One region of the Paenibacillus sp. NN59 genome, then DNA from elsewhere that is predicted to be linked to it. Evidence: riboswitches for the same ligand, from Rfam matches in the RefSeq annotation. Region 1 holds a riboswitch; each other region holds the start of a gene.
The links. Region 1 has a riboswitch for thiamine pyrophosphate ahead of ACT89M_RS02380 (ABC transporter substrate-binding protein). Riboswitches for the same ligand answer to the same signal wherever they lie in the genome.
Positions count from the first base shown of each region.

Region 2: it holds a riboswitch for thiamine pyrophosphate, as region 1 does, so the genes downstream of both, thiC (phosphomethylpyrimidine synthase ThiC) here and ACT89M_RS02380 (ABC transporter substrate-binding protein) in region 1, are expected to answer to the same signal.
Region 3: it holds a riboswitch for thiamine pyrophosphate, as region 1 does, so the genes downstream of both, ACT89M_RS16580 (thiamine phosphate synthase) here and ACT89M_RS02380 (ABC transporter substrate-binding protein) in region 1, are expected to answer to the same signal.

Region 1 is NZ_CP199678.1:512,712-523,314, reverse strand. It holds gene ACT89M_RS02430 (DUF1572 family protein) at 1-529, opposite strand, end outside; gene ACT89M_RS02425 (DUF952 domain-containing protein) at 554-883, opposite strand; gene ACT89M_RS02420 (GNAT family N-acetyltransferase) at 931-1,488, opposite strand; gene ACT89M_RS02415 (ribosomal maturation YjgA family protein) at 1,518-1,931, opposite strand; gene ACT89M_RS02410 (GrpB family protein) at 1,928-2,479, opposite strand; gene ACT89M_RS02405 (Ig-like domain-containing protein) at 2,603-3,715, opposite strand; gene ACT89M_RS02400 (hypothetical protein) at 3,831-3,980, shown strand; gene serS (serine--tRNA ligase) at 4,136-5,434, opposite strand; gene ACT89M_RS02390 (hypothetical protein) at 5,792-5,971, shown strand; gene ACT89M_RS02385 (DUF2798 domain-containing protein) at 6,026-6,520, opposite strand; TPP riboswitch at 6,662-6,774, shown strand; gene ACT89M_RS02380 (ABC transporter substrate-binding protein) at 6,991-8,031, shown strand; gene ACT89M_RS02375 (MTH1187 family thiamine-binding protein) at 8,381-8,671, shown strand; gene ACT89M_RS02370 (ABC transporter permease) at 8,671-9,429, shown strand; gene ACT89M_RS02365 (ABC transporter ATP-binding protein) at 9,479-10,330, shown strand; gene ACT89M_RS02360 (TatD family hydrolase) at 10,432-10,603, shown strand, end outside.
Region 2 is NZ_CP199678.1:729,193-739,795, forward strand. It holds gene ACT89M_RS03355 (S-layer homology domain-containing protein) at 1-690, shown strand, start outside; gene ACT89M_RS03360 (Fe-Mn family superoxide dismutase) at 771-2,069, opposite strand; gene ACT89M_RS03365 (alpha/beta hydrolase) at 2,236-3,255, opposite strand; gene ACT89M_RS03370 (IclR family transcriptional regulator) at 3,679-4,422, shown strand; TPP riboswitch at 4,584-4,697, shown strand; gene thiC (phosphomethylpyrimidine synthase ThiC) at 5,094-6,917, shown strand; gene ACT89M_RS03380 (hypothetical protein) at 6,996-7,439, opposite strand; gene ACT89M_RS03385 (aspartate/glutamate racemase family protein) at 7,543-8,217, opposite strand; gene ACT89M_RS03390 (hypothetical protein) at 8,356-8,523, opposite strand; gene ACT89M_RS03395 (zinc ribbon domain-containing protein) at 9,024-9,866, opposite strand; gene ACT89M_RS03400 (helix-turn-helix transcriptional regulator) at 9,948-10,603, opposite strand, start outside.
Region 3 is NZ_CP199678.1:3,769,278-3,779,880, forward strand. It holds gene ACT89M_RS16550 (C40 family peptidase) at 1-98, shown strand, start outside; gene ACT89M_RS16555 (winged helix-turn-helix transcriptional regulator) at 225-932, opposite strand; gene ACT89M_RS16560 (ThiF family adenylyltransferase) at 1,074-2,123, opposite strand; gene ACT89M_RS16565 (thiazole synthase) at 2,120-2,887, opposite strand; gene thiS (sulfur carrier protein ThiS) at 2,971-3,174, opposite strand; gene thiO (glycine oxidase ThiO) at 3,171-4,415, opposite strand; gene ACT89M_RS16580 (thiamine phosphate synthase) at 4,493-5,212, opposite strand; TPP riboswitch at 5,473-5,582, opposite strand; gene ACT89M_RS16585 (ABC-F family ATP-binding cassette domain-containing protein) at 5,622-7,175, opposite strand; gene ACT89M_RS16590 (hypothetical protein) at 7,230-8,252, opposite strand; gene ACT89M_RS16595 (hypothetical protein) at 8,239-8,790, opposite strand; gene ACT89M_RS16600 (hypothetical protein) at 8,787-9,185, opposite strand; gene ACT89M_RS16605 (ABC transporter permease) at 9,202-9,687, opposite strand; gene ACT89M_RS16610 (hypothetical protein) at 9,749-10,603, opposite strand, start outside.

The DNA.
Region 1 (10,603 bases):
TTGGTTTCAAAAACTTGCCTTCGTTATAAGTATTTGACCCATTTCTGGGGATAGAAAGACTATCCCACGACGTTTCTTTTAACATTTTGGCCGTGTGCACAATCTGCCCCACATGGTACGGATAATGCGCCAACTGCCGCATAATCGCCTCCATAATGGTATGGCCCTCATTCCGAATATATATGATCTGAGACATGTGATCCGGAGTAAACGAACGCAGCGCTCCCAGCAGACAGTCCCAGCCCTCTTCCCACTTGGCAAGCAACTCTTCCCTCGTATGAAAATCACCCACAAATTCGGCATCACGCTCACGCCATGGCTTCTCACCATCCGTTGTCAGCACATCCGTCCAGCGGGATCGCATATTGCCCCACAAATGCTTCACGATGACTGCAATGCTGTTGGTGTCCTCGTTCCATGTCTGGAACAACTGCTCCGTCTCCAATTGCTCCATTGCGCGTTCACCAAGCTGCTTGTAGTAAAGGAACTGTTTCTCCGCTGTTTCCAAAAAAGCCTGATTCATGTCCATCCGTCTTACCCCCATTTCAGAAAGTTATGCCGGGAAAGAAAACGTGCCGTCTGCATTCGGTTCAAATTTCAATACCTTACTTACTGCATCCAGATTCAACTCTCCATAGATGTGTGGAAACAGCTCATTTAATTCATACAAACCTTCATAGACCAGCTCTGCCTTCAACGTTCTCTCTTCAATCCCGAGCAGCAACAGGTCGGTACGTCCCGCATAATACTGTTCAGCTACCCATGGAATCTGCTCTGCGGTGGAACAATGAATAAAGCCGTCCGTTTCTAAACTCTCTGGTGCATATGTGTCTCCTTTGGACACTTCCTCCCATACGGAACGGGAAATAATGCTATAGATCATAAGGTTTCCTCCTTGGTCGCTGTAAGACAGCTCATGTTAATCTAATATTATAGATCATCCCGGATGCGGGCGTACATTTTCTGATCGGTAAACACACCTTTAATTTTCAACTGCTTGCGTAGCAGACCTTCCTGCACCATGCCCAGCTTTTCCATCACACGCGCAGAGCCGATGTTGCCCGCATTGCATTTACCTTCCAGCCGGTTACAGTCCAGTTGATCAAAGCAGTAATCAACGATAGGTTGCATAGCTTCCGCGGCAAGCCCCTTGCCCCAATAGGCGCTACCAATGGCGTACCCCAGTTCCCCGCTCTGCATGAATTCATCCAGATGGAAAATGCCACCTCTTCCAATCAGCGTTCCCGTTTCTTTCAGCACAAAAGCCCAGAGATATACCGTTTTTTGCTCATAGTTTCGCAGCACTCGCTCCAGATAACCGATGGAATCATCCTTGCTTTGATGGCACTGCCACAAGCTTTGCTCACTAACTTTCGGGTCAGATGCAAATGCATAATATTCATCGAGGTCATCCATCGTAAGACGTCTGAGGTACAACCGTTCGGTTTCAAACTCAGGGGATGCTGCAAAAAGTTTATCGATATTCATTCAGCGTACCTCCTATTTATGAATTGACTCTATAAACGTATAAATCTAGTCAAGATAAAACGGTCTATAAAATAAACACATAATATGCCGATTAGGTATCGGATTAAATCATTGACTAGAAATCCACGACCCAATATCAGAGCTCCCAACAACGTCGAACGCAGATCGTTCAGCCAAGGTACCTGAATCATTTGAGAGAATTCAACGCCCCAACTGAATATAACACTGATCCAGACTGCTCTCGCACGGCTCAAGTGAATGAATACCATACGTACGCCAAAATAGATCATGCCTGCCCATAGCGCATCTCCAAAATGCTCATACATCCATTTCGGCAAAACCGCTCCATATGTTCTGGAAGCTAGTCCCGCTGCCATCGTGATGATCACGGCGATGAAGTAGACCCATCTATTTTTAATGGACAGCCCGTTCTGATGCTTCACAGCCGTCCATCCAGAACCTTTAAGATGAATTCGGTTTTGGCAGTGGTATACGATTCTCTGTCGTCTTTATTCTCATCTGCAAGCTTGATTTTCAGTTCGGCGTAGGCCTTCACCAAATCCGGCCGAGATCTCAGTGCATCCCGAAACCGGATCTGTCGCTCCCAGCGTTCCTCATCTGGACGCATGAGATGCAGATGCACAGCTCGTTTCCCATCTTTAACTTTGACCCAGAATCGTCTGTATTCCCGGCCATCCAGTTCAGGCGGAACGTAGTTCCAGCCTACAGGGTTCAACTGCTCGGCAATGCGCTCCATGTCATCCCAGGACTGCACCTTCCCCATCAGATCAATAATTGGCTTGGCAGACAAACCAGGTATGGATGTGCTCCCTATATGTTCGAATGTATGTATTTCCAGGTGTTTCAAAAGCTCTCTTAACTGCGCAATTTCTTCCTCAGCCTGCGCACTCCAAGCGGGGTTAGCTCCTACAACTTCTACAGGTTCCGTGGCCCATGCAGGCCAATTCTCCGGGTTCATCTGATCGGTCATTTCCATAATCACTCCTCGAAGCTCGATTCTATGTTCAAAAAAGGAGACGCATAAGTACGCCTCCCTCATAGTATACATGGATTCAATTCGATCTGATCAACACTTATATGGAAAAAGGGAACATTATTTTACCGTCACAGGTATCGTCACTTTTTTATTGCCCCACTTCGCGGTAATGCTTGTTTTACCTTTGGCTACAGCAACGATTCTGCCATTTGTTACGGTGGCGATATTCGGCTTAGAACTGCTCCACACCGCACTTCCTGTCACCATCAACGTTTTCCCTGTATCATACTGAGCCATTACCCCTAGAGCCGAGCTGGACTGCGGAGACAAAACCAAACTCTTCTGACCCATAATCAGCTTCTGGAGGGTAGGTACTACGTTGACTTGTACAGTAACGGTCTGACCCTGATACGTACCAGTCAAGGTGGCTTGTCCTTCGTTCATCCCTTTGACCGTACCATTTTTCACTGCTGCCACGCCGGGATTGGATGACGTCCATATCACAGATCTGGATAGATTGACTGTTTTGCCACTGGAGTACGCCCCCATCACTTTAAGTGGGCTAGATTTTTTGATCGTTAACTGGATTGTTGCAGGCTTAACCTCTATCTTGCTAATGGTGTCTGTCACCGTTATCGGTACTTTAACGAGAGTCGATCCGTACTTCCCTTGCAGTATCACTTTACCAGGAGTGACGCCTTTGATCTTTCCGTTCTCAATCACAGCCAGATTACTGGACACCGTCCATACAATATCGGATGTGACCTCCTCTTCCTTGCCATTAGCACGCGTAATGCTGACTTTCGGAAGCGTGCCTTCGTTTCCTTTTACAAACGTATACGCATTAGGTGAAGCCTTGATGCTTTTGATTTTATCCTGCACCTGAACAACCACCTGTGCTTTAACCCCGCTCACTTGAGCAACAATCGTAGCTTCGCCTGCAGCGATCGCTTTGACTTTACCTTTTGTGATTGTCACCACAGCAGTATTGCTAGTGGACCAGGTTACTCCCCCGGTAACATCCTGTTTATGGTCCGCGCCTTCCACCGTCGCCAGCACCTGATAGGATGTAGTCTCCCCCACATTCATCTTCTGCGGACTGCTACCTGAAATCTCAATTGAAATGACATCACCTGACGCTGCCCAAACTGACGTAGGCAATACAACCGTAAGTGCGATAATTAGAGCAAGCATACCTCGTAACGACCATTTGATTCGACTCTTGTCCATGTCCAGTCTCATTCTCCCATCATCCAACCGTTTAATTTATTTTTCGCCTAATATTTTACTATCTACTATACTTTATATCGGACATTGGATGGTTAAAGTTAAATGACAAAGTGCAATGAGAGCCATTTCCACTTCACCATCCACGAAGGTACGCTCAGAAGATGAGATGGTCTTACTGATGAGAATGGCCCGCAATCGTTTTGAAAAGGTGTTGCAATCCGGAGAAATCGAAATTATTAACGAGTTTGAATGGAAGCTACATTAAGAATACAGGTGAATCATGGAGCGTATACAAACACCAGAAATACAGAAAAAAATTCAATGGGTTGTTGATCATATGTTTGAATAAAGAGGAACCCGATGCGGGCTCCTCTTTATTTGCCTCTTTCATTTCATTAAGTTGAAACCACTGTATTTCTTCTATTCACCCTGCTCATGCTCTGGCAAATTCAAGCGTTCGGCCCCGCCCATATATGGACGCAAAGCTTCCGGAATATAAATGCTACCATCTGCCTGCTGATGGTTTTCCAGCAGTGGGATCAAAATGCGCGGTGAAGCTACGGCTGTATTGTTGAGCGTATGGCAGTAGACCAACTTGCCCTCCTCATCACGGCAGCGAATGTTCGAACGCCGAGCCTGAAAATCATGCAAATTCGACGACGAATGAGTTTCCCCATATGCTTCGCGGCTTGGCATCCATGTTTCGATGTCATACTGTTTGTACGTTTTCTGAGACATATCTCCCGTACATACCGCCACTACACGATAGGGCAATTCAAGCCGTTGCAGCAATTCCTCTGCATGTCCCGTAATCTCCTGTAACATCCGTTCCGATTCCGCCGCATCCGGCGCACACAGGATGACCTGTTCTACTTTGGCAAATTGGTGTACACGGTACAAGCCCCGTACATCCCGTCCTCCCGAGCCTACTTCACTACGGAAACATGTCGATATTGCGGCCAGCTTTACGGGCTCTTTCACATCAATCACTTCATCCGCATAATAAGAAACCAGCGGTACTTCCGATGTGCCGACCAGCCATTTGTTCTCTCCTTGCAATTCATATACCTGATCCCGGCCTGTCGGGAAAAATCCGGTGTTTACCAGTGTATCCTCCCTGACCATGAGTGGAACCTCCAGCGGGGTGAATCCCTGCTTCAGCAACAGGTCCAGTGCAAGTTGCTGTACCGCCCGGTGTAACAACAGACCTGCCCCCTTCAATACATAGCTTCGCGTTCCACCGATCTTCACGCCGCGCGGAATGTCGATCAGTTCGTGCATCTCTCCCAGCTCGACATGATCTCTGGCCTCGTAGTCAAACACAGGTAGCTCTCCCACTCGCCGTAGCTCTACATTATCTTCATCCGACAAGCCCACAGGCGTATCTGGCGACACGATATTAGGCACCAGCCATTGCAGTCTGGTCACTTCCTCCTGGATTACCGCCAGCTTGGCTTCCTCTTGCTCCAGCTGTTCATTCAATTGTTTAACCTGTGCCCGCATCTTCTCCGCTTGCTCACGCTCACCCGACTGCATAAGCTTCCCGATCTCAGCCGATAGTGTATTACGCTGACGACGCGCTTCTTCCGTTTGCTGCAAAAGTGCCTTGCGCTCGTCATCCCGCTGTAGTAACACAGCAATATCAACCTTGATCTTTTTCCCGTGTGCCGCCGCCTGAACCTCTTCTGCATGTGCCCGAACCCACTTCATGTCTAACATGATCACCGTCTCCTTTGGCTAAAAAAATACAAAGAGCGCCCTCATCCCTTGGGACGAGGAGCGCTCTGCTCGCGGTGCCACCCAACTTGCCAAATCAGTTCAAATCTCCTGATCAGCCTCTTGGTCCGCGATAACGGGCGGTTCCGGTTAACTTGGGATAGTTTCAATTCGCTCCCTGGCGAAAACGCCTCTGAGTTGGATTCTCTTCAACGGCATGATCCGATCTGTAATTGTGTTTCTCAGTATATACGAAGACAGAACAACATTGCAACTCATATATGCCCGTTTACGTATCTTTCCAAAGCTGGATCAAGTACAATTGAAATAACTTCTAAAACACCAAGGGGTGATTGCTTTATGAATATGGACCCAAACCATCTGAATTCATCCGAGGGCGAAGCCGCCAAACAAAGAGCAGATGAACTTGCCCGCCAAGCCCAGCGAGGTTCATGGTTGAGCGGAGTTTTCACTACGATCATTATTGCCGCTGTGGTTATTGGTATTTTGTTTTGGATCGCTTACGCTAGAACTTCTTAAACCACAGGATTGCCCAGGAAATACTTTTGTTATGATGGATAACGATACGATGATTTAAACCGACACAACGGCTACTGGTCCCTTGAACAACTTGCCAAATACATAACGCACTAGCGGCCCGAGTACAATCAACTGATAAGGCAATGCCAGACCGAAGTTACGTACAATCGTATGAAGATACGCATTGATTACGGAATCTCCTTCTAGCTGACCTGCAGTATAGGCTGTAATGATGCCATATAAAGACATGAGCAAAACCATGCCGATTACCATGAAAAAGGACATCGTAACTACACCTCTAATTTTACTCGACTTCGCAAATGAGAAGGAAAATGTGATTTTTCTCGCTATCGGTCCCACGATGAACGACTCCACCAAAAAGGCGATGGCAAAACAGATCACAAATTGGAGCAATAGCTGCAGCACGGACATCTGACTTAACATCCCCGTATGCCATAGATTGAAGGTCATCATCACTACGACCATTCCTGTACACATCATAAGTCCAAAAATCACTTGTTGTTTCTTGCGTACTGACAATACACTCATCCTTTCTGTAACTTGGATCATTATAGACAATCGGGCTACCCTCACATAAGTGAACATTCTGTGAAAATATTTTTAGTCCAACTTATGTAGACACAATCCTGTCACTGGCCTATAATTACACCTAGTAATGCCCGTAACTTCATAGTTTCCCAGGGGAGTCGGAATTGGCCGGCTGAGAGTGTATCCCATCAAGATACTAACCCTTAGACCTGATCTGGATCATGCCAGCGTAGGAATCGGAGTATATTGCAACGGCACAGCTATAAGCTGAACGCCACTCTCTCACGCCTGCACGCGTCCCAGATTACGGGGCGCTTTTTTTGTTTTCTTTTGACATGCAGAAACAGAAAAATGACGTTATTCGGATAACCCGCGAGTATAAATTCGTCGATTTATGCAAAGGGATTGGATATGAAGCCAAGGAGTACCCCCGTGCCATCCGGCCGGACATACCGAAGGAGAGAAACACGATGAAATGGCGTAAAACGATGGGAATGTTACTCATGTGTGTGCTACTCGTTACCGTAGCTGCATGTGGTGGCAAAGAAGCCGCTCCAACAGAGCAGCAAGGTGCGACAGGTTCGGACCAAACCAATCAGGGGAGCGGTACTGCACTGAAAGATGTAAAGGTCGTGCTCGACTGGACTCCAAATACGAATCATACCGGTCTGTATGCAGCGGTGGACCAAGGTTTTTATAAAGCAGCAGGTTTAAATGTGGAGATTGTACAGCCAGGAGCCGGCGGTGCGGATACGATGGTTGCCTCGGGTGAGGTACCGTTTGGCGTCAGTTATCAGGAAAGTGTAACTCAGGCGCGTACGCAGGACGTTCCTCTTGTGTCGATTGCCGCAGTTATTCAGCATAATACATCCGGTTTTGCCGCTCCAGTGGATCGTAAGATCAAATCACCCAAAGACTTTGAAGGTAAAACTTACGGCGGCTGGGGTTCCCCAGTGGAAGAAGCGGTGATGCAATCCATTATGGAGGGCGAAAGTGCTGACGTATCCAAAGTCAAAAAGATTAACATGGGCGATGCCGACTTCTTCACAGCTGTGAAACGGGACATCGACTTTGCGTGGATTTTCTATGCCTGGACAGGAATTGAGGCTGAATTACGCGGAGAACCGATTGACATGTTATATGTGAAGGATTATGCCAAAGCGCTGGATTACTACACCCCTGTACTCGTGACCAATGAACAGACGATTCAGAAAGACCCTGAACTGGTGAAGGCTTTCCTGAAGGCCACTTCTGAAGGATATCAATATGCGATTGATCACCCTGAAGAAGCAGCGAACATTTTGATCAAAGCTGTTCCCGACCTGGACAAAGAATTAGTACTCGCAAGCCAAAAGTGGCTCAGCCCGAAATACAAAGATGATGCCCCGCGCTGGGGTGAACAAAAGGAAGACGTATGGAAGAACTACACCGACTGGATGTTCAGCAAGAAACTGCTGGATAAAGAGATTGATGTAACGAAAGCATACACCAATGAATTTTTACCACAGTAATATTAAATCTAACTGTAACCATGAACTTTGATATTTACACGTTTTGAACGAAGAGGGCAGAAAAAAATTGAAGAAGTCAACGCTTATAAGGTTTTCTAAGGAAAACCACCTCATAAGCGCGCTTTCTCTTGAATTTTTTCCACAGCTTAATGGATAAGTTGAATTTTTTGTACACAAGAAACGGAGAGTACAGAAAAAACCTGAAAAAGCGGATTTTCCCCTTTGGAAAAGGGAATCAAAAAATCTGGGGATAACAGCGATTGGAAGGTTATTCTGTCATCGGAGTGTTACAGTGTACAACGACCATATCTACTTATCCATCCACACCCGAAAGGAGCATTAATCTCTCATGGCAAGTACATTACTCAGTATTCAGGTTATTCCCAAAACACCGAACGGCGAGAACTCATATCCATACGTAGACCGTGCCATTGAAGTCATTCAGCAATCCGGCCTGAAATATCAGGTCAATGCGCTAGATACCACCATGGAAGGCGAACTGGATGAACTGCTGGAGGTTGTTCGCAAAATGCACGAGGTACTTGTGGAAGCTGGTAGTCCAAGCATCATCTCCCAGATCAAAATCGCACATAGCCCGGACGGATTCAGCATGGATACACTGACGGAGAAATATCGCTAATGTCTACCTATTTCAAAAGTGTATGGCCGCCCCTCGTGGCGGTTATTCTCTTTATTGCGATATGGCAAGGGGCCGTCTCCCTATTCCACATTGAGAAATGGATGTTGCCCGCCCCGTCCGATATCGCTCGCGAAGCGGCGTCTCAGGCTGACCGATTGGGTATGCACGCCTCTGCAACGATTCAGCTAACCCTTATCGGATTTGTCGCCGGGACAGCGGTCGGTCTGTTCATTGCCATGGTACTGCATCTGATCCCTTTTCTGAAGTCAGCTTTGTATCCACTACTTATTCTTAGTCAAAATATCCCGACCATCGCACTTGCACCGCTCCTGCTGATCTGGTTCGGCTTCGGCCTGCTACCCAAATTGATTACTATCATTCTGGTCTGCTTCTTCCCGGTAGCAGTCGCTGCCATGGACGGTCTAACACGCACGGATGCGGCGATGATGAACTATATGCGCATGGCAGGTGCGAATCGCCGTCATATTTTTTGGAAACTGGAGCTTCCGCATGCCCTTCCATCGATATTTTCCGGTGTCAAAATCGCCGCCACATACAGTGTCATGGGTGCCATCATCGCGGAATGGATTGGTGCCGACAAAGGCATCGGTTATTATATGATGTTGCAGAAATCGGCTTACCGCACGGATCGCCTTTTTGTTGCCATCATGATTATCGTGGCACTCAGCCTGCTTCTTTTCCTGCTCATTGCGCTGTTAGAGAAGCTGCTCGTTCGCTGGCGCCCACAGAAGCGCTAGTTTTGCATATCAGAGGTTAACGTATTATGTACTTAGGAAGTGATTCCCTATGAAAAGATACCCGAAGGATAAAACGAATGGTCCGGGTTCCATTTCGGTTCCTCCCGCGCTAGACATTGTTAACTTGCATGTGTCCTTCAAGGAACGGCGGCGGAAACTGTCTGTGTTGAATGGCTTGTCCCTTACGGTACAAAAAGGGGAGTTTGTCGCCATCGTCGGCCCTTCCGGATGCGGGAAAAGTACCCTGTTCCACATCATCGGCGGCCTGCTCAAGCCACAGGACGGCGAAGTGCTCATGAATGGCAAGCAGGTTACGGGACAACGCGGACATATCAGCTATATGCCGCAGCAACCTGCCCTTTTCCCATGGCGAACCATTGAAGACAATGTGTTGCTGGCAGGCGAGATCGCTTCTGCTACAGCGTTCACTGCCCCCATTGCTCCGCGTGCCGAAGCGCTCGCAGAGGCAAGACAGTGGCTGGGCAGCGTTGGCCTTGCAGGCTTCGAGCGGGCATATCCTCATCAACTGTCAGGCGGAATGCAACAGCGTGTTGCTTTCCTTCGTGCACTGCTCAGCCCGCAGGAACTGATGCTGCTTGATGAGCCATTTAGCGCGCTCGATGCTCTGACGCGGAGCGACATGCAACGCTGGTTGCTGGATATCTGGGAACAGAATCGTCGCTCGGTGCTATTCATCACCCATAATATCGAGGAAGCACTGTTACTGGCGGATCGGGTCTATGTATTATCCAATCGACCGGCGGTTGTGCTACACGAGGTTCATGTTCCTTTTGACCGTCCAAGACGAGATGAAATAACAGAAGAGCCTGCCTTTCTCGAACGCAAACGGCAGATTGCCCAGTGGATGAAAGAAGAACAGCAGAAAGCCCGCCTATCTTGATAGCGCGGGTTTTTTAGTTATATTTTTCCTAATATGGGTGATCCAACACCATGAACTCGGCGTTATATATACATACCTACGATATAAGGAGGCACTCCCCCATGCATTCTCCAACGTTTGCACCATTAATCGATGCCCACATTCATTTTGATAAATACACACATGAGGAACAGGAGAAGATGTTGCTAAGCTTACCATCGCATCAGGTCGAAGCCGTCATTGCGGTTTCCATGAATCTGGCTTCTGCTCAGGCCAATCTGGAACTTGCTAAAC
Region 2 (10,603 bases), 220 kb from region 1:
GAGCTGGTACACGGTAAAGTAGTGACATTGAATAAAGATAATAACCAGCAAGGCATCGAGATCAATGTGGATCAGTTCAGTACCTTTTCCGTGGTACGGGTCAAAGACTGGGCTGATGACACGGCAAAAGCCAAACCTTATATTCGCGGCTATGCAGATGGTCGTTTCCAACCGGAGTGGTTCGTAACACGTGCCGAGATGGCGGCACTCATTACGCGTGTAACAGGCACTGTAGAGTCTGAGAGTAAAGCATCATTTACTGATGTTAGTGCTGGCCACTGGGCTTATGACAGTATCTCTGTTGCTACTCAAGCCGGTTACTTCACAGGTTACGCAGACGGTAGCTTCAAACCGGGGCAAGGAATTACACGAGCAGAGATGGCGAGCGTATTACAACATTTGCTGAAAGCTGAACAAGCAGTGACATCCGAAGCAACAACTGCATTCACGGATGTGAAGCAACACTGGGCACGGGAAGCGATCGCTCGGCTTGATGCTGCAGGAGTTCTTACAGGATATACGGATGGTACCTTCCGTCCTGAGAAACTGGTATCGCGTGCTGAAGCAGTGACTATGATCAATAAATTGATTGGTCTTCAGCCTGCAGCAACAGCGCTAAAATCCTGGTCGGATGTACCCGATACCCATTGGGCTTACCAAGCGATTCAGGCCGCATCCATAAAGGATTGACGACCAGCACGTTTCAAAGAGATATCTTTCAGTCTTTGACTGGAGATATCTCTTTTTATATTTGCTGGAACCAGATTACCTTAGTAAGGCGGCCATAGGAGCTTGCGCGCGGTTTCGTACCGTTCAGCGACAGCGGGCCAGTAGATGACATTCCACCAGTCTTCAATGTACTTTTTGCGTTCGTTTTGATGCTTGAGATAGTAGGCATGTTCCCATACATCTAGTGGCAGGAGTGGAACGATATCCGATTGGGACAGATTTTGATGTTTTTCAGCCTGCAAAATTTCCAAACGATGTGCTCGCGGACTCCAGACCAGCATTGCCCAGCCGCTACCTTCCACCTTGTTAGCTGCCTCGGTAAATTGATTTTTGAATGCTTCATAGCTGCCAAAATCACGTTTGATCTGCTCTGCAAGCATTCCGGTAGGCTTGCCGCCGCCTGCTGGGTTCATAATGGTCCAGAAGATGGTATGCAGATAATGTCCTGCTCCATTAAAAGCTAGCTCTCGTTCCCAATGTTTGATGAGCTCAAAATTATTCTTTTTCCGGGATTCGGCGAGTTTCTTCTCCGCAACGTTCAAACCGTCCACATAGGACTGATGGTGCTTGTCATGATGAATGCGCATTGTCAGCTCGTCAATGTGCGGTTCCAGCGCATTATACGCGTAAGGGAGGGGAGGTAACGTGTGTCCGCCAATAGGAACCGGCTTTTCTCTTACCGGGGCAGATGCAGGCAGCGTTTCCGCAGGAGACGTCCCAGCCGTTGATGGTTGGAGTGACGACGATTGTACCTGTGCAGATGCGGCAAGGGAACCATTGGCATTGGTTTGCCCGGCTAAAGATGCTTGTGACTCCGCTGCTTCTAGACGTGTGTCTTGGGCGACTTTGGAGTTAATGTTGTGTAGTGCATTCTCTAGCAACATCGATGAGGGTGGTTCTGTTTCACGCAGAATGCCGGGCTGGCTCAGGGTTTCTAATACCCCCAGGAAATACTCCGATTCGCGGATGATATGCAAGATGAAGGTTTGAGCAAGTGGGACCGCACGCACCGCTGCACTTTGCTCCAGCATAATATAAAGCTGCTTGATAAACTCTTTGGACTGATGTTTTGCTGTCTGGACGAGTTGATCGATACTTCGCATGATATAGGGGGCAGGCGGCTGGGTTGCAGGCAACAGCTGTTTTATCAACTGATTCGCCACTCGCTCACTGTACGCAAAGGCTGATTCCCATTCTTCCAGAAGTTTAACGTAGGAGGGCTCAAGGTCAGGAACCAGTGTGCGAATGATGAGCGTATGTTCTTTCTCTTGCTCTTTCCAGAAACGGATTTCTTCCAGCGTCCGTAGAGGAAGCAGATGACCGTATCCATCGCAGTTCATATGCGTTATACCTCCAATCTTTCAGATTATTTTTCGAACCCGCTCTTCGTCCAATTACCTTTGCTCTGTCTCAACAGTGTATTCTTGGGACGCATTGTCCTATGTGTATAAAAAAAGAGCCCCGGAGGGCTCTAAACACATCGAAATGCTGTATATCATTTTAATATTACTGCCGGTTTTGTTGCACATCCTCACTGCTTGTTTTCGTCACATGACTAAGGAAAATCGAAACACGGCGTAGATATTCCTTCGGATGCTCCCGGAAGATCAGTTCATGATGCGCGCCTTGTACAATCCATTCTTCTGAATAAGGATTCGTCTGATTAGCGGCAAGTTGTTCGGCAATCGGATAAGGGGCCTTCTCATCTTCTGTACCATGAATAAAGAAGATTGGGAACGGATAGTCCTTTTTCTTCACTTCCTGATACGGGATTTGCTGCAAGCCGGTACCGTTCAAGATCGGGAAGAGCAACTTCATAATCTCGAGCGTAGGCTGACGCGGCAGATTGATCTGATTATGAATGTTGTGGTACAGCGTATCCGGCTCCAGCAGGAATGTACTGTCCAGAATCATGGCATCCACTTCTTTGGTTAGCAGTCCGGTTTGCAGAGCCGTGCCTGCTCCCATGGAAAATCCCCAGACGACCAGCTCCTGTGCTCCGCGCTGTTTAGCAAACTGAATAGCTCCCAGCAATTGCTGAGACTCAGCTTTACCACCTGTTGCTACCGCTCGGTTGACCTGAGAGGCAAAGCCGTAATCGAACATCACCACATTAAACCCGAGCTGGTGCGCGTAATGGGCGAGGTCATACATAGGCACCCAGGTTTCCTCCCGATTGGCTCCATAACCGTGGCTGAAGATGATGGTTTTGCCCGTATCGGTATTCGCAGGGATATACCAGCCTTGCATGGTTCTGCTACCGTCGGCCGCAGGGAATGTAATGTCCTCATATTTCATGTTTTTGGCCTGCATCGGGTTCGAAAACACCGGTGCGACCGTAGGGTTGGAGAGCACCCAAGCAATATAACCGTGTAAGGCAATAAAACAAAACAACAGAAAAAATACAACGGAGAGCAGCAACGCTACGACAATATGTTTGAACCGAATCAGCCTCGGTGACAACGAAGAGGGCAGATCGGACACTTTGGTATGCAGCGGGGCTTCGCTCTGGGATGTCGGATACATGCACGCCCCTCCTTTGAGTTTCGGTTGAGGATTAATATGGACAAGATCATAACGATATGAAAAATAGCATATAGGTACTTTTTAGCACGTATTCATGACGATGGCATCCTAATGCTAAAGTCACGCTTTTGATATTTTATCTGAATTGGTTTCTATCTTTATCGTATGTCCCGATATAGTCAAAGTCAATTGATTGGAGGTATTTGTTACGCAATTGTTATATAGTTCTTAAGATGTAGAGGTAACAATTCCATAGTGTGTAAATTACAGGAGATTACGATGTGCCAATTGGATATCCTTGTTCATTTTTTTGTTTTCAGATCATCTTCAAAACGGTTCTTTTTGGTTTACAGATGAGACCGTTTCTCATATAATTTATGTAACCAAGTTTCATGTGATGAAACATGAGGAGGGCATCATGCCATGGAAGACCGCAAGTTAACCGTCCGGGCTGTAGAACGGGCGCTGGATATATTATTATGTTTTACCACGCGCAGTGATCTTGGACTCACTGAAATTGCTAGTCAGATCGGTTTACACAAAAGCACGGTACATCGATTGATGGCTACACTGGAGGATCGGGGGTTCGTAATACGTGATGCGGCAACCGAGAAGTATCGGCTAGGTATTCGAATCTGGGAGCTGTCAGCGCATATGTCACGTAGTGACGATCCTGCAATTTTGCTGTTACCTGCAATGGAGAGGCTGCGTGATCGCTTGGGCGAAACCGTAAGTCTCTACCTTCGTGATGGCGGTGAACGGATTCGGATTCAGGCTGTGCAGAGTGATCAGGCGATTCGGCGGGTTGCACCTGTAGGGGTCAGACTGCCGCTTTCCGTAGGAGCCTCCAGCAAAGTATTAATGGCTTTTGCCGCTGATGAGGATCGGGAGGAACTGATGAACGGCCCGGAATGGCCAGTATTTATCGATCCGGCCGTCTATCTGGCACAGATGGAAGACATTCGAGTGAGTGGCTACGCAACCAGCTATGAGGAACGCGAGCCGGGAGCTGCCGCTGTGTCTGTGCCAATTATGGATCGCAGAGGCAACATTGCAGCAGCGCTTTCCGTGTCTGGACCTGTTAGCAGGCTCTCGCAAGAGACATTACATGAGTACGCGCCTGTGTTGAAAGAAGCAGCTGTACAAATGGGACTTATGTTGCCATAGGGGAAGGCTCTTGCATGAAGTTTTGCTCGAAGGGAATTTCCTCTCTGGAATATTAAGGTTGAATTTAAGCCCAGATTACGCTACTCTGTAATGGACGACCCAGCGGGGTCGGTTGAATGTCATATTTTAAGTTGAACAGCGGCTTGATTGTCGCAATACGTTTACGTTACTGGGGGAGTCCGAATTGTCCGGACTGAGACGGGATCGCATGAGATCCCGGACCCTTTGCACCTGATCTGGATCATACCAGCGTAGGGAAGTAATCGGCCATATGACCACAGACACCACAGACGTTAACCCGGGATCCATGCTGTATTGCAGCAGGTGGCCCTTGTTGCGTGTATGGTGATGGACATTAGTCGGTTCCTTCGGAACCGGCTTTTTTTATTTACAGCGGCAAGCAGAGATTCAGTTGTTGTGTTTCACCTTGGAAGTGACAGCACAATAATTGCGGCATATATGCCTAGACTTCTAAGAGAAGTGATCTCGTGTTTCGTGCTCATGCTGATTGTGCATAAAAGTTGTCTTTTGGATCATTCTAGCTGCTTATGCAGGGTCAATCCTGCTGTGCTTCTGTGCTCTGCTTTTTCCAGACAGGTGTGGTAAGTCAAAGCTGTCACATTGGTGGACGATATGGGCAAATGAAGATCACAGAGGAGGAAACAGGAGACATGAATACAGGTAACCAAACGGGGCAACAGACGGGAATAGAGGAAACAGGGCGCGATGGTCATCCGGTGGAAAAGAAAACCGGAGCGGCTGGAGGGGTACAACCCTTCCCGGGCAGCCGCAAAGTCTACATTCAGGGCTCACGACCGGACATTGCTGTACCGGAGCGTGAAATTGCCCTTCATGATACGAATACTCCCCAAGGAGTGGAGCATAATGAGCCGCTGCGTGTCTACGATACGAGCGGCCCGATGACCGATCCCGAATTCCAGATGGATATTCGGAAGGGATTACCTGCGCTCCGAAATCACTGGATTATGGAGCGCGGTGACGTTGAAGCATATGAGGGCCGCGCAGTGAAGCCGGAGGATAACGGATTGAAGGCGGGAGGACGGAGAGCCGGGGCAGAGGAGTACCCGGGATTCCGCGGTCAACCGCTACGTGCTCAGGCTGGACGCTCTGTCACACAGATGCATTATGCAAGGCAGGGCTTGATTACGCCCGAGATGGAGTACGCCGCTATTCGTGAAGGCGTAGAGCCTGAATTCGTGCGGCAGGAGCTGGCGAGCGGCCGGGCTATTCTTCCATCCAACATCAATCACCCGGAGAGTGAGCCGATGCTGATTGGGCGTCATTTTCACGTGAAGATCAACGCCAACATAGGTAATTCCGCTGTATCTTCCTCTATCGAGGAGGAGGTGGAGAAGATGACCTGGGCTGTTCGCTGGGGATCGGATACGGTAATGGATCTCTCCACAGGCAAAGACATTCATACCACACGGGAATGGATCATCCGTAACTCCCCAGTGCCGATTGGTACGGTGCCGCTCTATCAGGCACTGGAGAAGGTAAATGGCGAGGCGGAGGCCCTCACTTGGGAGTTGTACCGGGATACGCTGATTGAACAGGCGGAGCAGGGCGTGGACTATTTTACAATTCATGCGGGTGTGTTGCTCCGATATATTCCGATGACAGCGAAACGGATGACGGGAATAGTGTCTAGAGGCGGGTCAATTATGGCGGCGTGGTGCCTGGCACATCATCAGGAGAACTTTTTGTACACCCATTTTGAAGAAATCTGCGAGATTATGAAAAGGTATGACGTTGCTTTCTCCCTCGGGGACGGACTGCGTCCAGGTAGCATCTACGATGCCAACGATGAAGCACAGATGGCGGAGCTCGCCACACTTGGGGAATTAACGCAGATTGCATGGAAGCATGATGTGCAGGTGATGATTGAAGGGCCGGGGCATGTGCCGATGCACAAGATCAAGGAGAATGTGGATTTGCAGATGGAGATCTGCCAGGAAGCGCCGTTTTATACGCTCGGGCCACTGACCACAGACATCGCACCGGGATATGATCATATTACGTCTGCGATTGGGGCAGCGATGATTGGCTGGTTTGGTACGTCTATGCTCTGCTATGTCACTCCAAAGGAGCATCTGGGGCTTCCGAACAAGGATGATGTACGTGAAGGAGTTATCGCTTATAAAATAGCTGCCCATGCCGCAGACCTAGCCAAAGGCCACCCACGCGCTCAGCGCCGGGATGATGCACTGTCGAAGGCACGCTTCGAGTTCCGCTGGAGAGATCAGTTTAACCTGTCACTTGACCCGGAACGAGCGCTATCCTACCACGATGAGACCCTACCCGCAGAAGGGGCGAAGGAAGCACATTTCTGCTCCATGTGCGGACCGAAGTTCTGCAGTATGCGCATCACGCAGGACATCCGTGCCTTTGCCGCAGATCGCGGCCTGAACGATGATGAAGCAGTAGCCGCCGGGATGCAGGCGAAGGCTGAGGAGTATCGGGCGCGGTCGTAAGCTTCCGCAACCGAAAAAGTGACCCGACAGGACTGAAGTGCCTGAGCTTGGGTCACTTTTTTATGTTTAAGTTGTAGGTTACTCGTAATATCCTTTTGCATACACGGCTGCGGTTGAGAAGCAGAGATGTTTCATTTCATCCTGTTGAATTTCAGGTGGCATCTCCAGGAACCATGGCTCCTTCATATCTTCTCGGGTCATGGGTACCGGACGCCACAGGATCAAACCGATCTGATCGAACTGGAAACTGCAACCAAGCTCGGGATCTTCACGGTCATATGGCGCAATAGCGTCCAACTGCGGTATCAAAATGTCAGCCTCGGTGCCAAGCAGATCAAGTTCTCCCAGCATACACTTATACTCATCACTTTCATGAAATTCAATAAAATGTACTTTGCCTTGAGCATCATATTCCACGTTGGGATCAAAGCCGAAAGCTTCCGTTTGTTCAACTTCATTTTGTGTCATGCCTAAACGGATACCCCCGATGGATTGACCTGGTTCTACAGTGAGATGTTTCATGGTTACATTCCCTCCAAAATAAAAAGTCTACATAGTTGTGGCTGACCAACCTTGTCATGAAGCAGGGTACCGCTTACTAGAACTGCAAACAGTGCGAAAATGCTTATACTTTCTTCGTGATACCGATATCCCGCTCCAGATTCGCGCCTAATAATGAAAGCGGCGTATAGATGGTCATACTTGTATCGGAAGATGCCTGCTCAGCGGCAGGAGCCATGGAGAGCTGAGCAGCGACAAGACAAGTATCCTTGCGTTCAAGAGCAAGCTGCTGCAATGCTTCTTCTAACGCGGTGATGTAGCCTTCCTGGTCACCTCGCATGATCATGTCGAATAGACCAGGGAGCAACACGGATTCGAGCTCAGGCTTGTCCTTTCCTGCCAAGTGTCGATCCATATAGTCACGATATCGAGCCATCGTGGGTTCTACGGTGGCGGGATTGGTAAACGCGAGCAAATACCGCTTCGGATGTTTTACCATCATCGCGAGCAGTGAATCGTCAATACCCGTTACCTTAATCGGTAACGGTTGTATTTGTTCCAGTACGGCAGCGAACAAGGTGCATGTCACAAGAATGGCGTCAGCGTGACAGCGGCTCATCCATTGCAGTGTCTGATTTACTTTTTCCCGAACAAGCGCACTATTGAAATCCTCATCATGCTTGAGCCGATCAAGACCGGGGTCTACATAATGAACCAGTTCGATATTATAGGAAGTCAAGGCTTGTTCAATCAACCTGATATTGGAGTAATGCGCGTGGAAACAGGCAATGGTGCTCATAGGCAATCCCCTTTATGTAGAGTGACTACAAGACGCGCCTGGATCACACAATGTACGTGAACCATCGGTAAGAAACTTCGCGCCTGAAATGTCACCTTTTACACGTAGTATAGGGAGTAGCCGCAAAGATGTAAAGCGTTATCTCATGTTCATGGATACGTTCTTTTTCGCCATTTTTTGCTGTAAAATTTCATGGAAGGATAGGCCTTGAGTGTTCTCATTTTCCTTTTTCGGAGCAGCGGTCGCCGTGTTGCGCGGATATTGGTGGTGATACGGGATCATTTGCTGAATAGGCATGCGGATCATCTTGGTTCCTCCTTACATGCATGATGGACATGCATCGTTAGTGTGTATGTATTTTCAACATTCGTTTTGTTGGTGAAAATAAAATGAATTCACCTTGTACACATATAGGTACATATGACTTGTTACATGAAGAAGCGGCAATCCAATCGTTATTCCGACTCGGATGTAGTGATTTTACCCGGTATTCAGAAGATGTAAACGGTTTTAGGGAAATTCAGGAATAAAGAACCTGATATGAAAGGCGAGGTATGGGAGCGTGGTATCGGTTGTTATGTGAATGGTCCTAATTTTAGGGAAGTCAATGGTGCTTGCCTCTAAGACATATGTCCAAGTGACTAGGTATGGTATATGCTAACTAACTTGGTTCTATGGTCGGGGTATATTGATCGGAAAATGTCAAAAAAAGCTGCCAATACCACTTGGCAGCTGCAGTTTCCTCATTTGATTCTCTCTTTAAATTCTTCTTTTTTGAAGAGGGATATCCGTTAGTATTACTTCCGTTACCTACGTTCGTTTACCGCAATATATACATCCACCTGTGTATGTTCCGGGTCTAAACTGCGTTCATCGTAGTACTCAAAATCGCCGGTAAATGTTCGGTCACTCTGATGCCTCCACGTCCATACTGCCCCCCACACCTCACTGACCACCTCAACCATGGGTCCGGTTCTCGAAGTAAACACTGCATAGGTAGCAGGCGGTAACTGTACCTCGTCGAAACCTTCAGGTAGTCGTTCTTCCTCGCCGATTTCATGTCCGATCAAAATGGTATATTCTCCAGCAATGCCATCCGCGTAATCCGTGTAACAGCCATAGCGTGCAGCCTCAGTAGCCGGAATGTGTTCGGAGGCAAAATAACGGCCCCACAACGCACCGATGCTGCCTTGACCGCTCATCTCAATTGCGTTGGTTGTACGTGCGGACAATCCGGCTAAGCGTTTGCCTGGAAGGGTGACATAGCGAACAGGCTCTTTGGTCAGCAGAGTATCGTTCACCGCAGAAGCAACGTCAGATGATGCTGCCCCAGCATGAATAGGTGCATGAGCGACAGTCGCTGTCCCGTCCGGACCGTTTCCTACATTTCCTTCATTACGCCAGCGTTTCAGAAAAGGTAGTTGGTTGCTTAGCATCGAGCGGGCTGATTCCTCGTCCATGCCTTCTTCTTTGAGAATAGTGGTGCACATCTCGATCATGCCTTCTAGCGTCATGCCTGGTTGTTCGAACTTGCCATCCTTGTAACAATAAATGCAGTATTCACGGGTGGTGCTGCCATCCATTTCTGTACCAAATTGATCGGTACTTGTGAGTGGCATTCCACAGCTTTGACATACGGTAACGTTCATTATTCATTCCTCCTCGGTTATATGTACAACTTCAACCTGAACATAGTTGAAGTATACGGGGAGGAACTGGACAGCTGTCTGTCAGGTTTGAGCTGAGGTTTTATAATTTTGCACAATCTGCTCTGCCATCCGGCATACATTGTCCCGAATATGCAGAGGTTCCAGCACCTCCACGTCCGCGCCAAAACCGAGAATAAAGCCATATAGCCAGTTATCCTCAGGGAAAGCGATCTGGCTGATATAATACCCGTTCCCGTCAGGCAGTACATTCTCAATCCCAAACCATTCTTCCGCGAGATGACGGGCACGGGCATGGAATTTCAGCGTAAGTCCAATGTGATTGTTCGGACGGCTCCATTCCTGCTGCCACGGTCTGTCCTGAAGGTTGATGGATTGACGTTCAAAATGTTGTTCGGCAAGCACAACCTCTTTCATGCGCACTAGCTTGAACATACGGAATTCATTCCGTTCATGGCAAAAGGCGTACAGATACCACGCGTGCCTTTTCAGCACAAGGGTGTGTGGATCGACCGTGCGACAGGTCTCTGCGCCTTCGGCGCTGCAATAGGCAAAATGAATGCATTGAAGTTGATCGATTCCCTGATCGATGACCTTTAATTTCTGTTGCAGTGCTTCAGGGTGAGTCCACGTTGAATAATCCACGATGAATCGGTGTGTGCTGGCCTGAAAATCTTCATTTTTGGCTTCCGGCACGATACTGCTCAGCTTCTCTACCA
Region 3 (10,603 bases), 3.3 Mb from region 1:
AAATTCTTCACACGTACGGCTCTCCAGGTGTAACCCTGTCTGATCTGAACTCCGGTACGTGGAAAAGAACTTACATTACAGCTCGCCGCGTCCTTTAGTCCATCTGCCTTTATAATTTAAACTGACGACCGGATCAATTGATCCGGTTTTTTCATATCATCCTATCCTTTAAATACCCGGATTAATCCTTGTTTCAAACTGGAGAATGGTGGAATATTTAAAAATCAGCTATCCACCAACATATAACCTATCCCTCGAACCGTCTGGATTAACTTCACCTCTCTGCCTTTATCCACTTTCACCCGTAGGTGTTTAATGTAAACATCAACAACGTTCGTATCCATGGCATACTCATATCCCCACACATCGCGCAAAATATCTCCCCGTGTGCAGGCTTCATTCAAATGCAAGGCTAAAAACTCCAATAATTCATATTCTTTCGGGGTCAGGTTCAAATATTGCCCTCCACGACTCACTCTACGCGAACGCAGATTAATTCTGAGGTCTTGAACTATAATCATTTCCTCACCTTCATGGGAAGCACTGGCAAACAACCGGAGCAGGCTACGAATTCTCGCAAGCATAACCTTCCAATGAAGAGGCTCCTCCATTACATCATTCGCTCCAAAATCAAGCCAATCAATGACCCGTTGCGGCGAAACTTCAGGAATAATTACGATTAGAGGCGTGGATATACTCGGATTCATCCACCGCTTCAATGCAATTTTATCCTGTTCACTCTGATGCAGCATATCCTCAGACTCTCGATCCACCAAAATAATCAAATGCGGACGAACAGACCTAAAGTCCTCTATGTCGTTTAATTCATACCATTCTACATGCTTCACCTCATAACCCTCGTCTTGCATGATACGCTCTATACGGCCCACTAAATCCCCAGTACCCACTAATATGATAGCTGTTTTCATCATTTCTCACCCGGCCCGTCTGGTTTCCGTTGCTACTTGGCATGGATTGTACCGTTAGGATGCCATAAAAAGAAAAAGTCCATCCCCGCGGGGAACAGACTTTGTCAATGCATGAGTTTTGATATTACAAGTAATTGATGTGGTTTAGCCAAAATATCGATGAACCAGCGTACGCGCTTCAGACGTATCTTTTGTGCCATGAACAAGGACACGACCATCCTGAAAAATGACCAACCGATGTTGACCTGTTGTGAATGACACCAGAAAAGGATTCATTTCCACTTTTCCTTCACCAAGCCGTTCCAATCGATCTGCTGTCTGCGGAAGGTCCAGTTGTATGCGGCGCGCTGGACGAATCTGAACAGTATCCCTACCACATAACACATCGGTTTTCTCCAGATTGGATGCAGAAAGAAACGGGTACGTAGCTGCTGGGCTACATGATGCACATTCTTGCTTTTTTGCCCCATCTACATTAATGGATATGTACTCGTTCCTCCACACATCAAATGACAACAATTTACGCCGAAGAGCAGCTGTGTTACCACTTAGCAACTTCATCGCTTCTGCTGTCTGATTGGCTGTCACCATTTGCACCGCTTGAGGAATGATGCCCGACGTATCACAAGTATCCCCACCAAGTGGTACTTCTCCTAAGAGGCAGTTTAAACAAGGTGTTTCGCCAGGCAAAAACGTATACGTAATGCCATAGCTACCCACACATCCTCCGTATATCCAAGGTATATTGTGTTTCTGTGCCATATCATTAATCAGTAATCTTGTATCAAAATTATCCGTTGCATCCATGATTAAATCGGTATGCTCCACTAGCTCTTCAAGTTCATCCACGCGCACATCCATCACTTTGGCTTCGATGCGAACGCTTGAATTGATTTCTGTTAAACGTTTGACAGCCGCCATCGCTTTGGGCATACGCTCAATCGCATCCTGTTCAACATAAAGTTGTTGCCGCTGGAGGTTACTCCACTCCACATAGTCCCGATCTACAATGGTAATTTGTCCGACACCGGAACGCACTAGCGTTTCTGCAATACCTGTTCCAAGTGCGCCGGCTCCGATAATTAAAACTTTGCTGTCTTTTAACCTCGCTTGACCTTCTTTACCGAGCGGAGCATATCGTTCCTGTCTGGAATAACGATCGCTCTGCTCCGTATGATGTAACTGATCTGTCATGTATGAACCATTCCTTCCACCGGACTGCTTGCTGCTGCATAACGTTTCACCGGAATCATGCCTGCCGTATACGCCAGTCTGCCCGCTTCGACCCCGAGCCGCATCGCTTTTGCCATGGCAACCGGATCATCTGATCCAGATACGGCTGTGTTAAGCAATACACCATCCGCCCCAAGTTCCATGGCATAAGCGGCATCTTTGGGAGAGCGTAACCCTGCATCTACAATAACAGGCACTGCCGCTTGCTCTATGATGATTTCGAGATTATAAGGGTTAATGAGCCCTCTACCTGCTCCAATTGGCGAAGCTCCAGGCATGACTGCATGTACACCAAGCAATTGAAGCCGTTTAGCTAAAATAACGTCGTCCGAAATATAGGGCAACACGGTGAATCCCTTTTCGAGTAAAATGCTACAAGCCTTGTACGTTTCAAGCGGATCAGGGAGTAACGTTACTCCGTCTCCGATAACTTCGACTTTTATCATATCACAAAGCCCCGAAGCTCGCGCAAGCTCAGCGATCCTTACGGCTTCTTCCGCAGTCGAAGCACCCGCCGTATTGGGTAGCAATGTGTATTTGCTCAGATCCAGCGTATCCAGAAAGTGTTGCTTGCCCGTCTCCTCTAGATTCAGACGACGTACAGCAAAGGTCAGCACCTGGGTACCTGAAGCTTCCACAGCCTGACTCTGTACTTCCATATCGCTGAACTTGCCTGTTCCAAGCAACAACCTTGACTCAAACGAGTATTTACCAATCGTTAACATCTTTCAACCTCCTAGGTTTTAGCAAGTATCAACTACCAACTACTCAATCAACAAGATTCAACGACGCCTGTGAATCACTTTGCTTAGCCGCCTCCGACAAAATGAACAATCTCAATCCGATCTCCTTCTCTTAGCGTTGTTGTTCCATGGTGATCTTTGGTCAAAATATTGCGATTCAACTCAACCACCACGGTTTTCACTTGTAAGTTAAATGATTGCAGTAATTTGTCCACACGATTTAACCCGTCTTCAACCTCCATCTTTTGGCCGTTCACGATAATGTTCACGACATAACCCCCTTTCTGTTCAATCGTTCAGGCGAAAATGCTTCGATCCCGATCTCTTCGGCACTCTTGCCCTCTACCATGTCTGCGATCCAGCGACCTGTTATTGCACTAAGCAATATCCCATTACGAAAATGTCCATACGCTGCATACAAGCCTGAAATCCCTACACATTTGCCTATATACGGCAGCCCATCAGGGGTGGAAGGCCTTATACCTGCCCATGCCCGCACAAAGTCCGCCTCCTTGATTCCCGGAACCCAATAACTTGCCGCTCCAAGCAATCGTTGCATACTATTTGCCGATACGCTGTGATCTTTTCTTCCTGGCAAACTGGTTGCGCCGATCCATACCTCTCCGTTTGCTTTCGGAACGATATAGACATCTTCTGCATATACCGTGCGATCGGGTCTGCCTCCAGCCTGATCTGTAGTAAACCGAACGGCCAACATTTCACCTTTCACCGGACTTGAAGGCAAAACGATCCCCACTTGATGCATGAGTTGCTCCCCGTGTAAACCAGCAGCTATGATGATATGTTTGCAACACATCTCTCCCTTAGCCGTTTTAATCCCTTGAACACCATGCTTATCTACGATCAGCCGAACATCTTGAACTCCTTCCAAAATGCGGGCACCCATCATTTCAGCTGAGATCGCATAAGCTCTTGTCAATGACACGGGCAACACTTCGCTCTCCAATGATCGGTAATAAGCACCGTACGTATCCCGATTCAACCATAACGCTTCTCGTTGCACTGTGCTTCGATCCCACCAAAGTTGTTGCACCCCCGAAGTGGTATTTCGTTTATCCTTGTATTTACTTAGATCACCGTATGAACGAAACGGTGTGATAAATCCGTTGCGCCTTAAGCCAAGATCCATACCTGTTAAAGCGGATATTTGCTCTTTGTGCTTATGAAGTAATTCCCTACTGTCATATGCGGCTTGTGCCATGAGTGGATGAGCAAAATCCTCACTATCTGCTGCCAGCATGCCGGCAGCTGCACATGAAGCTCCGCTAGCAATCTCCGACTGCTCAACAAGCAGTACTTCCTGACCTCGGGATGCCAGTTCAAAAGCAATCGCACAGCCTATGACTCCACCGCCCACAATGATTGTTTCTGCATGAAAGGTTTCTGGTTTCTTAGTTAAAGTTTCGGATAGCGGTAGCCGCTTAAACTTATCTTGTTCACACGATGAGTCGATCACTTCCTCGGGTTGACTCGGTCCTCTCTGTACCATTTTGTCATCTCCTTGTTTGAACAACATTCCGATCTTATTAGGTTGGCGTCATTTCCAACTTTTTGATCGAGAAACATTCACTTCACCGCTTCCACAGCCTGTTTAAGAAGCGCAACAGCATGAGCAGGGTTTGCATGTTTTAACACACTTGAGATCACAGCAGCACCCCTGGCTCCCGCAGACCTGACGGCCCGAATGTTATCCGGCTGAATCCCCCCAATTGCAATAACAGGCACCTTGACACTGGAGCACACTTCCGATAACGCATCTAATCCCCTCGCTACAGAATCCGGTTTGCTTGCACTTGCGTACACATGCCCGAAAAAAAGGTAATCCGCGCCATACTCTTCGGCAATTCTCGCTTCATGCAACGAATGCACCGATATCCCCAACCGGAGCCTCAAATCATGCTTGTTCTCCGGCTTTACCATTACTTTTGCCCTTTCCAGCATATCTTGGCTCCAATGTACCCCTTGATAAAAATAGCCTGACGAATATAGGTTCGCACCGTTGATTACAATGCGGGAAGCTGGAACACCCGCTTCTACCATCAATTTGGCCCAGTTAAAACATTCCTGTTGCGAGAGTTGCCTTTCCCGGATATGAATGTAATGCACATAAGGCCAAATATCTTTGGCTGCCTTCAACATGACTGACTGTTCCGCTTTATTCGTAGATATCACATGTAACTCAAAAAAGTCTTTCTCTAGTCCACAGGTTGGTACAGATTTATCTGTCCGCTTGTACCACTGGTCTGTTGAAGTTTTACCTGATTCATGAGCATCATAATCAAACATCAAGGTATGCAGTCTCGTTCTCGCTCCTTTCAGCTACAGGCTTGGAGAAGTAGTAATGACAAATATAAAACCAAAAAAGCCACTCCCGTAGGGGAGTGGCTGCGTATAAACAAAGGTTCAGTTCAATCACAAGCGTCTGACAAATACCTGTTAAACAGTTTGATAGTCAAATCTATAACTGTTTATTTTGATATTGAACCGCTTGGCATCACGATGTAATAAGATCCTGTTCTTACGTTAGAATCATTTACTATCGCTTTCGCTGAAACGCGCCACTTCCCTACGCTGGTATGATCCAGATCAGGTGCAAAGGGTCCGGAATCGCATTCTTCCATCTCAGCCGCATCGTGCGGCCCCCCTAGTGTTCATATGAAGTTGTAGCCTATATTACCACAACCGGTTTTTTTTGTCATCGTGCTTTTTCGGACCACTCTTCTACATCCCACGTTTTGGTGACCCAGCCTTCATAAAAATCCGGTTCGTGCGATACAAGCAAAACGGTTCCTTTATATTCCTTCAGTGCCCGCTGTAGCTCAGCCTTCGCCGTTACATCCAGATGGTTCGTCGGCTCATCAAACAAGACCCAGTTGCTCTCCCGCATCAACAGTTTGCACAAACGGACTTTGGCTTGCTCTCCCCCGCTCAGCATGTTAAGCGGACGCGTAATATGCTCATTTTTGAGCCCGCAACGTGCAAGATGTCCTCGCACCTCGTTCTGCGTTAGATGTGAAAACTCGTTCCATACATCATCGATCGGTGTAATATTCCCGGCTCGTACTTCCTGTTCAAAGTATGCCGTCTCCAAATAATCTCCAAGAAACGTTTTTCCGCTAATTGGCGCTATTTTACCCAAGATCGTTTTAAGCAGTGTTGATTTACCTACCCCGTTGCACCCCACAATCGCGATCTTTTCACCACGTTCAATCGTCATGGTCATCTTAGGTAGTAATGGATACGTATAACCGATCTCAAAATCAATACCTTCAAAAACGGTTTTGCTGCTTGCGCGGGCATCCTTGAACTTAAATGCTGGTTTTGCTGCTTCGTCTGGTCGATCAATTCGCTCGACCTTTCCAAGTTGTTTTTCCCGGCTTTTCGCTCGACCAGAGGTCGAAGCTCGAGCTTTGTTGCGTTGAATGAAATCTTCCTGCTTTTTGATGTATTCCTGTTGCTTCTCATAGGCATCAATATGCTGTGCTTTCTGCATATCTGCCATTTCAAGAAATTTCTCATAGTTGGCCGCATAACGCGTCAATTTAGCAAATTCCAGATGATAAATGACATTAACCACTTCATTCATGAACTCTGTATCATGGGAAATCAATAGAAAAGCATATGGGTAGTCTTTCAAATATCTAGTTAGCCACTCAATATGCTCTACATCCAGATAATTTGTCGGCTCATCCAACAAAAGGGCAGTGGGTTTCTCCAACAACAATTTTGCAAGCAGGACTTTCGTACGTTGTCCACCACTGAGAGCCGCAACATCCCGATCAAGGCCAATTGCATTTAATCCCAAACCGTTTGCCATTTCTTCCACTTTCACATCAATCAGATAAAAATCGCCCTGTTCAAGCTGTTCCTGAATATCTCCCATTTCTTCAAGCAACTGCTCAAGTTTGTCTGGATCGGCATCAGCCATCTGATCCGTAATGGCCATCATTTGCTTCTCCAGTTCCAGTAGCGGCAAAAAAGCATCTTTAAGCACATCACGAATGGTCTTGCCCGGTGTTAACTTCGTATGTTGATCCAAATAGCCATATCGAACTTTTGGCGTCCATTCCACTTTACCGCTATCCTTAAGCAATTTTCCGGTGAGAATATTCATTAGGGTTGATTTTCCGGCACCATTAGCCCCAACCAGACCCACTCGTTCTCCAGCAAGCAGACGAAACGAAACATTTTTAAATAACGTACGGTCTCCAAAATTGTGACTGACGTTCTCTACTGACAATAAACTCATAAGATGAGACTGCTCCTATCTATATACATTACTTTTAGTTCACGTTCCAAAACCCTATTCTAGCACAGGTTCAGTCTTTTCTGAAAGTAATGACACTTGCGCGAAGCAATCATATTCGAAATAACCTCTGGCCGCTGCCTGTCTTGCAGTTGTAAACACCTCTTCAGCACGAAAACCGGGGTTACAGGTGGCAGGATAATGATATTTTATGCCTGTTTCGGGATCAATCCCGCCAATGATCGCTGTTTTTTTGACTAGCCGGCCTCCACCAATGGCATAATTGTTAATCTTCTGACCCCCTACAGCGATCCCCTGTATAAAAGCCATAATACCCGTATCATTGATCGAATTGTACCAATCTTCCTGCGAGACTAAAGGCATCGTGAATAGATAAGCGACACCATTTCTCCTGGCAAATTCATTATGTCGATTGATTACGTCTGCAAGCTCTTCCTGTATTCGGGTCACGATCCGGCTACGCCGCACCTGTTCAAAAGTTGTAGAGTCCTGAAACAATGGAATCGTGGAATTCGAGGCCAGCTCCTGCTGAAATCCTTCGATCCATTTCCCTGCACCAGCATCATAAGCATACACATAACCGTCAAGTGTGAAATTAATGCTATTTCCGTCTGAATCTGAATATGTATAAGGTTTTTTGGGACTCCACACATGTCTATGAGACTTTTCCATCTCCCCAGTCATCTCGGTTTCCTTGGCAAAAATGTAATAACCATCATAATCCAGAACTACAACCGCTGGAATATAATCAAACATATGTTGAATAGCTTCCTTGTCATCCTGTATGCCCATGTTTAATGCCATCGTTTGGGTAAAGGTGGTCAACGCCAGTTCCTTATCCGCTTTAACAAACTTGGCAGAATCATAACCTGCTTCAGCATGTTGTTTTTCATTCTGGTGCATGACCGCACCAGCATCCATAACTGCGGTTTGTAACGCTGTTTTGTAGCGATAAGCCAGTTCATTGGCCTCTTGCGCATCTTGCGTATGAAACGAGAGGATATAAAATAACGGAAAGAAAATGAGAATAAACACGATAGAAAGCTCAGTAATCTTCATTCAGTACCATACCTCCATAAGAAGCAAAAACCGCAGAAGCCTGAACTGTACCTTGTAACCATTCTCGTATCATCATGGAAGGTGTGCGGTTGGTACTTTTAAGACTCACGGTGAAGAAGTCACCCATATTGAGCGTATATCTGCGCCCGGGATCATCGACGGACAATGCGCTAGACAACGGATATAACCGCTCCTGAATCTGTGACAAGTAGTATGCATCATGAACAACCTCGTATGTACCCGTGAAGCTACTCTGAATCATCGGATCTGAATACTGGGGGACATATTTTTTGTGTAAATGTTCCATGGATATGTCATAGTTATTGCCCGTTTGGGCTAACTGTTCTTGAAACTCCGCGAGCATTCGAGGTGAGATATATCCCTTGGTGCGGACAGCATCCACAAATCGTATGACACTCTGAGTCGCTGTCAAGCGTGCAATATCATCCTGACGTTCAGCAGTCTCGGCTGCAGGATACACATAGAGCAGTAGAACGGCAAGCATTACCGCAAACAATTTGGATACTGCATTGATCACGGTCCCTGTACCTCCTTCCAAAAAGAAAGCTTTAACAATTCACCGGATGCACTTCGGTTATATTCAGCTCGATAATTCCCATCCAGCTCAACCGGAACCATAGCTGATCGATGTTCAAGTGGATCAATCACATACTCATGACCGTCTAACTCAACATGAACCCCTGTACCTGTCATTTGCCGCACCGTATGCAGAACCTCAGCTCCGGTGTATCCGACAAAACCACCTGTAAGAAGTGTCGTATGAACTCTTCCTTCCATAGCCGCATTTGTTTTCACTCTGTCATTCAAGGCTTCGTTTAAAATACGGATATTCCACTGCCCGTACAAGCAGGCTGTCACAAAAAGGACAACCGCCGTACAGAACAGCATCATATGCTGTGTGTTCCGGGTCATATTCAACCAGCTCCAGTCAGGATTGCTGGAAAATCAGACCTCTAACCACATTGGATCGGTCTTTAACGATAATGGCCTTAAATTTACCGCTTGGATTAACGTATTGATTGTCCTTTTCACTCATCGTCTGATTAATGCTGCCTACCTTGTCATCAGGTGCAATGACAGAACCATAGTCCGCATTATTAACGTCCTGAGAGATGTTGAGCTGATTACCGTACCACTGTCCGCCTTTGTTTTTACCTGTAATAACCTGAATACCAAACTGGTCCTTGTCCGCGTATTTCCGTAATGCATTGGTCACTTGTGATCCACTGATGGTTGTTCCGTCATACACCGTAAATGCTGCCTGAGAAAGCTCGGTTTGAATATCTGCAAAGTTATTCTGGGCTGTTTTCGTTGCCTCCTGAGCCGAAATAAATAACAACACTACAATCGTAATCAAAGCAATCGTCAAAAATATCCCCGCTGCCACCTTTAAAGCACTTGATGCATTATTCATACTAAATACCTCCTAAAGTGTTATGAATGATTATTTTTCAGTTCTTCGTACAAGCGAAACACTACAGTTTCTGGATTTGTTCATAATACATGCTCATCTGTACAAAACTCATGCCTACCAGCGGAATAACAAGATACATGAAGATCAGAGCGTACATGGGTGTAAAACCGATCGTCCTCCCCCATCCAGCCTTGATATCAATGATTTTGCTGTACTCCTGTTTGCGCTGTTCAAAATAAAAGGCCATCATGCTTTCTAAATCATCAAAAGCTTCTCGAATGGATATTTTACCTAGAGCCAGTTGCAGTTTATCAATCAAACGTTGAAATTCAGGCAAACCCACCTCCTCTTTTAATTGTTCAAGCGCTTGTTCAGGCCCATGTTCGAAGTGCAACAAACACTTTTGTAGTGGCCTTTTGAAAATGACAGCGAATCGATTAAGCCATTCTACAATCTCCTCTACAGACATTCGATCCATCTCTCGTAAAATTGAAATGACTGTCTGAAATTGATAAATTTCATGTCTCATATCCAACCTTCGCATTTTACGCTGGAACAACATAAGCCAGATGGGCAGATTATATCCCCCTATACCTATAAGCAGTGCCAAAACAATCTCCCACCATCGCATATATTGGTTGTTATATGCTTCGATCTTGTCTATAATCCGCTGAATTGTTGCCGTCTGAGCATCATGATCAAGCTGGGCTGGTGTAAGCTGCAACAGCGCGATGGAAATATCTTCGTATGTGGCCGCCCGCTTCATCTCAACATACGCCATAACCTTTCCATCCAGTGCGGTCTTCTCTCGGGCAACTTTCAAATCTGCCTCTGACATTGCACCAAACATGCGGTCATCCCTGATTGGATCGTGCAATATGTGATTACGCTCGACTTGATGTAGCAAAAGAATCAA